2 linked regions of the Armatimonas rosea genome follow. The protein of the gene in region 1 interacts with the protein of each later gene in a pairwise test. Links are inferred from orthologs where the notes say so. Each region holds a gene or a part of one and is shown in the gene's direction. Other genes may lie near its edges.

Region 1 (3,660 bases):
TGGAAAAATCCGACAGCCAGACCGTCCGGCTGGAGGTCAGGCGTGGTGCGGGCTGGGAGAAGCTCAGCGATGCCACCGTGGAGCCACTCTCGAGCACAGCACTCTTTCGCGTTCCTGGCTGGAAGGCAGGCGCAGATACGGCCTATCGGGTTGCCTATACGTGGCAGGGCAAAGACTATCACTGGGAAGGGACGCTTAGACGTGACCCAGTGGATCGAGAGACCCTCTCGGTGGGCGTGCTCTCCTGCGATCATGGCTATGTCTTCCCGCAGGCACGGCTTACAGCAATGGTGGCGAAGCAGAACCCGGATCTCCTCTGTTTCTTAGGCGACCAGATCTACGAGAACTACGGCGGCTTTGGGATTATCCGCAAGCCCACCGATCGCGCAACGCTGGACTACTTACGAAAGTTCTGGCACTTTGGCTGGATGTGGCGCGAGCTGCTCAAAGACCGACCTTCCATTATTCTGCCCGACGACCACGATGTCTTCCAGGGCAATGTCTGGGGACAGGGCGGGCGGCCCGCGCCCAATGGCAAACAAGAAAACGGCGGCTACGTCATGCCTGCCGAGTGGGTGGGTGTCGTCCAGCGCACCCAGACCGGGCACCTGCCTGACCCGATCGACCCGGCCCCAATCGCGCAAGGCATCGGGGTGTACTTTACCCAGCTCAAGTACGGCGGCGTGGACTTCGCCGTAATCGAGGACCGCAAGTTCAAGACCGGCCCCGATGCTGTCGTCTCCCCAGCGCTTCGCCAGCAGGCCAAGACCGACCCCAAGGTGCTCGATATCCCCGGCGCACAGCTCCTGGGCGAGCGCCAGGAGCGCTTTCTGGTGCGCTGGGCCAAAGAGCCCGCTCCGTTTAAGATCGTTGTCTCCCAGACGATCTTCTGCCATGCGACGACGCACTCGGGGCCACAACTCAATCCCATTAAGCTCGACCTGGACTGTAACGCTTGGCCACAGTCCGGGCGGCGGCGGGCACTCACGGCGCTCCGTCCGACCGTGCTGATGCTCGCCGGGGATCAGCACAGCGGGATTTTATTGCGGCACGGTATCGACGACTGGGACGATGGCCCGCTGGCATTTATGGTTCCCGGCACCGCCAACGGCTGGCCGCGTGCCTGGTGGCCTGAGGGAGCCAGTGTCACCGGGCGCTTCACCGATAGCTTCGGGCATAAGCTCACGGTGCTGGCAGCGGCGAATCCAGAGAAGGGGAGCAACACTCTCAAAGAAGTCGGCGGTACAGTCCCCCCGGACGAAGTAGCACACAAAAAAGGCTCTGGCTATGGCATTATCCGCCTGAACAAGAAGACCCGTGAGGCGACCTTTGAGATGTGGCGACATGGAGGTGGGCAGTTCGAGGGGTTCCCAAGGACGATAAAGCTCGAAGATAAAAATGCATAAAACCTGCACCGCACTCTTGGTGGCACTTCTCGGGTAGCGGTGGACTTTCAAAAGTGGGTTGGGACGGTTGCCATCCCTGCTGCTTTTGAACTTCGACGACTCTCTGAAACCGAGCTGTATTCGTAGGCGACGAAGTCTATTCTCCGCGCCCACGGGGCGCTCTCTCCCTGGTGCCGGGGATTTCCAATCCCCGCACACCCACCGGCCCCTCGCCCGACGATTTGGCGTGCGGTATCATGGCTTGCAATGAAGCAATACCATGTGGCTCTGGCGGGCGCGACAGGCGCGGTCGGGGCGGAGTTTTTGAAGTTATTGGAGGAGCGGGACTTCCCGCTCGCCTCCCTTACCTTGCTGGCATCGGCGCGCTCGGTCGGCAAGACGATCATGTTTAAGGGCGAGGAGCTTCCGGTCGCCGAGCTGACCGAGGACTCGTTTACGGGCTGCGATATCGCGTTCTTCTCCGCAGGCGGCGGGCGCTCGAAACAGTACGCGCAGGCAGCAGTGAAAGCGGGAGCCGTGGTGATCGATAACTCGTCGGCGTTTCGCATGGACCCCGATGTCCCCCTGGTTGTCCCCGAGGTCAACCCCGACGATGTCCTGGCGCACAAGGGCATTATCGCCAACCCGAACTGCTCGACCATTATCCTGCTGATGGCCCTGACCCCGCTGCACCAGAAGTGGCCTGTGAAGCGTGTCGTGGTCAGCACCTACCAGGCGGCGTCGGGTGCGGGCGCAGCGGCGATGCGCGAGCTCGAAGTGCAGGCAGGCGAGCTGCTGGCCGGAAAGCCCCCGACCAAGGAGATCTTCCCCCACCAAGTGGCGTTCAATCTCTTCTCGCACAACACCGCGATCAACGAGACCGGCTACAACGAGGAGGAGCTCAAGATGGTCAAGGAGACCCGCAAGATCCTCCACGCCCCCGAGCTCGCTGTCACCGCTACCTGTGTTCGGGTTCCCGTGCTTCGGGCGCACAGCGAGAGCGTCAATATCGAGTTTGTGGGCGAGCGGCCTACCGTGGACGAAGCCCGCGCCGCCATTGCCGCGTTTCCGGGCGTGATTCTGGTGGACGACCGCGAGAGCAACACCTTCCCCATGCCAGTGGATGCGACCGGACGCGATGAGTGTCTTGTCGGGCGGATTCGTGAGGACCTCTCGCACCCCAAGGCGCTCGATCTCTTCGTGGCGGGCGACCAGATTCTCAAGGGCGCGGCCCTCAACGGCTACCAGATCGCGGAGCTTTTAATCCAGCGAGGAGTAATTTAGGGCATGCCCGAAGTTCTCTCACAGCCGCTGGAGTGTGCACCACATCCACACCCGCTGACATGGACTTGTGAGGATTGGCCTCGGTTTGAAGCGCTGTTCCCAGAGAGAATCTCCCGGATGGAGTTGATCTCTGGACTGCTCTACCAGCGCCCAGAGAATCAACAAGAACGCGAGAGAATTTGCGGGCGTGTTTTGGCAAGATTTCGTCCAGAGAGAATCACCGAGCATAAGCGAATCTCTGATCCACGAGAAAATGGCACAGACTATCTCATTGCGGACTTTCATCTGACTGACTTTGAGGATTCTGTGGTAGTTGATGTTCTGCCACAAGAGATGGCGGAGCTAAGAGCCCAAGCCTATGCTCGTGTGGGGATTGCTGAGTTTTATCTGATTGACGTTTCCAGGAGGCGGGTTCTCGCCTTCCGACATAAAGAGTCGGGAGTTTACACCACGAGCGAGATACATGAGGAAACGGGGACGATCTGGCCCATCTTCTTTGTGAACGGAATTCATGGAGTGCGTGTGCGTGACATACTGCCATCAAGAGTGTTTTATGTCAAAGAGAGGTAAATGATGCGTGGAATGCAGGCCCGATGGGGGCATATTGTGACGGCGATGGTGACGCCTTTTGGTGCGGACAACCAGGTGGACTTTGTGGAGGCCGTGGCGCTGGCGAAGTGGCTGCTGGCCCATGGCTCGGATGCGCTGGTGATCAATGGCACCACCGGCGAGTCCCCGACCACCTCGCCGAAAGAGAAAGCGGCGCTGGTGAAGGCGATTGTCGAGGCGATTGGCTCCGAGAAAGTGATCGCGGGGGTGGGGGGCAACAACACTGCGGAGGTGATCGAGGCGGCCCACGATGCCAAGGCGGCGGGTGCGGGCGCGCTTCTTGCCGTGGTGCCCTACTACAACAAGCCCAGCCAGGAGGGGCTCTACCAGCACTTCAAGGCCGTGGCCAGCGCCACCGACCTGCCCGTGATGCTCTACAACG
Region 2 (3,586 bases), on another replicon or contig:
CAGCTCAGGGCGATCAAGAGAGCAGGGATGCAGATATAGGTGGAGAGCATCGCGCCCCAGAGGATCGACTCTCGCCAGCCCATGCCACAGGTCGCGCTGACCAAGCAGAGAATCGCCACGAGGGCAAGCGCCGTGTTACGGGTCTGGGGGACCGCAAGGGCACACTCAGGGTCGGAGTGGCGCAGGGTGGTCGAGTAGAGAGGGAGCAGAAACAGCCCCGCTCCGCCTAAAAAGAGGCTTGTGGGTACAAGATAGGGGTTTGCGGTTGCGGCCCCAAGGGCGATGCTCGCCAATCCAAGCCCCGCCATCAGCTCACAGAGGCGGGCCTTCTCCCGCTGGGCGATGCCGCGCCCTAGCACATAGGCTCCTAGAATCGGTAGGAGATAGTCGCCCCAGTCGTAGTGGGGGGTCTCTCCAAAAAGTCGCCAGTGGATCAGCCCAACGACCAGTAGCATGGGCGGCAGTGCCCGGACAATCACAGTTCCTCGGTACATCTCGCGTCCTCCACTGCACAGGATAGCGGGAAAACGGGGGCAGTTGCAACAAAAAGCCCCGGAGAGCACGCTCTCCAGGGCTTTTTACAAGACGGGGCTAGGTTAGGCGGCGACCCGTAGCGGGGCTTCGTCGCTGCTCTCGTCCTCATCGTCCTCTAGGCCAAACGGCGAGAACGTGCTGTCGTCCTTGTCGCTGTCCTCTAGAGTGAGGCTGACAAGGGGCGTTGCGGCAGGAGCGGGCGCGGCGGTGGTGCTCTCCTCGTTGAAGAAGCTCAGGACGCTCTCTAGGCGGGTGGCCTCGGAGTCGCAGAGGTTGCGGATGCAGGCCTGCTTGTCCTGGGCGAGGGCGATCTCGTTCTCTTTTTCGGCGATCTTGCGCTGGAGCTCGGCGATCTCGCTCTCGGCAGCGGCGACTGTATCGTCGGTCTTCTTGCCCTGCGAGTCGGCGTACTGGTTGAGGGTCGTGCGCTTCTGGTCGGCATCGGCGACAATGCTGACACGGGTCGCTCCGATCGCGGTTCCCATCGCTCCCAGGGTCACCTGGACGGTCTGGCGCTTCATCTCCAGCGGCATGGCCGCGGGGAGCTGCTCTAGCATCGCGAGGGTCTGCTCTGCGGTGAAGGGGGCCGTGGGGACCTTGGCAAACTGGTAGATAGCCTGGAAGTCCAGAGTCTTATCGGCAGAGAGAGTGGGCGGCTCGGGGGCAACCAGGGGCTTTGGCGGCTCAACCGCGACGACAGGCGTGGGCGGAGCGGGTGCGGCCACGGGGGTAGCGGCAAGGCTAATCGGGGGAGCGACAGGCTCCAGAACATCGTCTTTTTTAGGTGTATTGCGTCCAAATAGCGACATGGTTTTCAATCCTTTGGGATGATCGTACACCGAGGATTATTGGCTCTTCCCTATCAAAATTACAGGGGTGAAAGAAAATAATTTTCGCCAGAGAGCGGGGCTCCACGTGATAAAATGGGGGCTTGTATGGCTTCTGAAAACCTCTCGGACCTGGCGGCAAAGTACAAGGATATTCCTTTTGATGATAGCCGCGTGGTCAAGTACAAAGAGACTCCTGGCTGGGAAGTGCTCCTCAAGACCGCTGCGGAGGTCAAGGTAGTGGACACGGAGCTGCGGGCTCTGATCGCGGAGATGGCCGATATCATGTACGCCGCGCACGGGGTGGGGCTGGCGGCTCCTCAGGTGGGGCAGAGCATTCGCCTGCTGGTCTACGATGCGGGAGCGGGGCTGAAGGTGCTCATCAATCCCCAGATCTCCAAGGCAAAGGGCGAGCAGTACGAGCCTGAGGAGGGCTGTCTCTCGATCCCTGGTCTGCGCGGTGTGGTCCGTCGCCCCAGCCAGATCTTTGTGCAGGCGCTCAATGGCAGCGGTCACCCCGTGCGCTTCAAGGCCCGTGATTTTGAGGCCCGGATTATCTGCCACGAGGTCGACCACCTCAATGGCATTCTCTTCACCGACCTCGCCGATCCCAAGACCCTCCACATGCTCACGCCCGAGGAGCAGGCCTCCGAGCGCGCTCCTGCCGAGTAGCATCTTAGATCGCCCCGGTTAGAGCGGGGCGTCAACGAGCGCTTCGCGCTGGGAAGGGCTTCGCCCATAAAATATTCGGGATGGCCGAAGGCCTTTGCGGCGGAGCTTGCGACGCCCGTTGACGCCCCGCTCTAACCGGGGCGATCTAATGGAGGGCGATAGAATTCAGCATGCGTGTTATCTTCTTTGGAACCTCTCCCTTTGCGGTGCCGACCCTGCAAGCGCTTCATGACAGTGCCCACACGGTTCTTGCCGTCGTGACCCAGCCGGATCGGCCGGCGGGGCGTGGGATGCAGCTGGCGGAGTCTGCGGTCAAGAAAGCGGCGCGCGCACTGGGCTACGAGACCGTCTTGCAGCCCGAGAGAGTGCGCCGCAAGCCCTTCCCCGAGGAGCTGGCGGCGCTGGAGCCGGATGCGCTGGTCGTGGTCAGCTTTGGGCAGATTATTCCGCAGCGGGTGCTGGATATCCCACGACACGGCGGCATCAATGTGCACGCCTCGCTCCTGCCTCGCTGGCGGGGTGCGGCTCCGATCCACCGTGCGATCATGGCGGGCGATACTGAGACCGGGGTCGCGACCATGCGGATGGAGGCGACTCTCGATACCGGGCCGGTCTTTCTAGAGGCGCGCCTTCCGATCACCCCTGATGATACGACGCTTCTCTTGGAGCCTCGCCTGGCGGAGGCGGGGGCGCTGCTCTTGGTGCAGACCTTGGATCGCCTTGAGCAGGAGCCTGGCTGGGAGCCGACGCCGCAGCGGGAGGAAGGCATGACCTACGCTACCATGCTCACCCGTGAGGACGGCTTTCTGGACCCGACTGCGGAGAGCGCGGCGCTCTTGGCCAATCGCGTCCGTGCTCTCACCCCTCGTCCGGCGGGCGTGCTCCTGCTGGTGGGGAAAGAAGTGAAGGTCTTGGAGGCGCAGGTCCTGCAGGGTGAGGAGCAAGATGTCCCGGGGACCGTGGTGGCGCTCACCAAGGCGGGGATAGAGCTGGCAACCCTCGCAGGGCGCCTGCGCCTTGTGACCGTGCAGCCGGTGGGCAAGCCCGTGATGGCGGCGGCGGCGTATGCGAATGGTGCGCGGCTCAGGCTCGGGGACCTCGCGAGCCGCCCATAAGATTTTTTCTACAAAGAAGGAATCGCCGTGCCGACGTTGTATAATAGGCTGGCATCCTTGTCAGTTGTGCTTACAGGATCAGTTGTGCCGAAAGGAATCGAGTTTGAAGATGCGTGTCCTTAGCCGCCGTCTCGTGCGCTTTACCGCCGCCGCCGTTGTGGGCGGCATGGCACTTGCTGCCGCTCTGGCTCAGGAGGGGGACGCTACCGTTGCGTTTACCCTGTTCAAAGGTGAGGAAAACTCGGTGACCCTGGGGAGCTGGGGTAGTGGCCGCGCCGAGGCCAGTCGGGGAGACAATGGGAAAGTGCTCATGGGCGACTACTCCATTAAAGTCACCACGCATGGCACCTACCAGGGTGGGCGAATCGACTTTGCCAAGCCCGTGGACCTGAGCGCAGCCCTTGCCAACCCCCGTTGCTACCTGCGCATGCGTGCCAG

Evidence for each region.
Region 2: the proteins of HNQ39_RS23335 (region 1) and def interact in binary tests that used the Escherichia coli proteins (3 or more experiments, as listed by UniProt). The link is inferred for Armatimonas rosea from one-to-one orthologs.

The regions. Positions count from the first base shown.
Region 1 is NZ_JACHGW010000004.1:843,667-847,326, reverse strand. The notes cover bases 685-3,660. They hold HNQ39_RS23335 (aspartate-semialdehyde dehydrogenase), read left to right. Parts: upstream 685-1,652; coding sequence 1,653-2,669; downstream 2,670-3,660. Other genes in these bases: dapA (4-hydroxy-tetrahydrodipicolinate synthase), read left to right, coding at 3,240-3,660; HNQ39_RS23330 (hypothetical protein), read left to right, coding at 2,673-3,239; HNQ39_RS23340 (alkaline phosphatase D family protein), read left to right, coding at 685-1,406. Also shown: more of HNQ39_RS23340, read left to right, coding at 1-684.
Region 2 is NZ_JACHGW010000001.1:522,081-525,666, forward strand. Bases 350-3,251 are described here. They hold def (peptide deformylase), read left to right. Parts: upstream 350-1,469; coding sequence 1,470-2,033; downstream 2,034-3,251. Other genes in these bases: HNQ39_RS02275 (hypothetical protein), read right to left, coding at 350-494; HNQ39_RS02280 (hypothetical protein), read right to left, coding at 597-1,343; fmt (methionyl-tRNA formyltransferase), read left to right, coding at 2,204-3,148. Outside these bases: more of HNQ39_RS02275, read right to left, coding at 1-349; HNQ39_RS02295 (hypothetical protein), read left to right, coding at 3,258-3,586. UniProt on the Escherichia coli protein: Removes the formyl group from the N-terminal Met of newly synthesized proteins. Requires at least a dipeptide for an efficient rate of reaction. N-terminal L-methionine is a prerequisite for activity but the enzyme has broad specificity at other positions.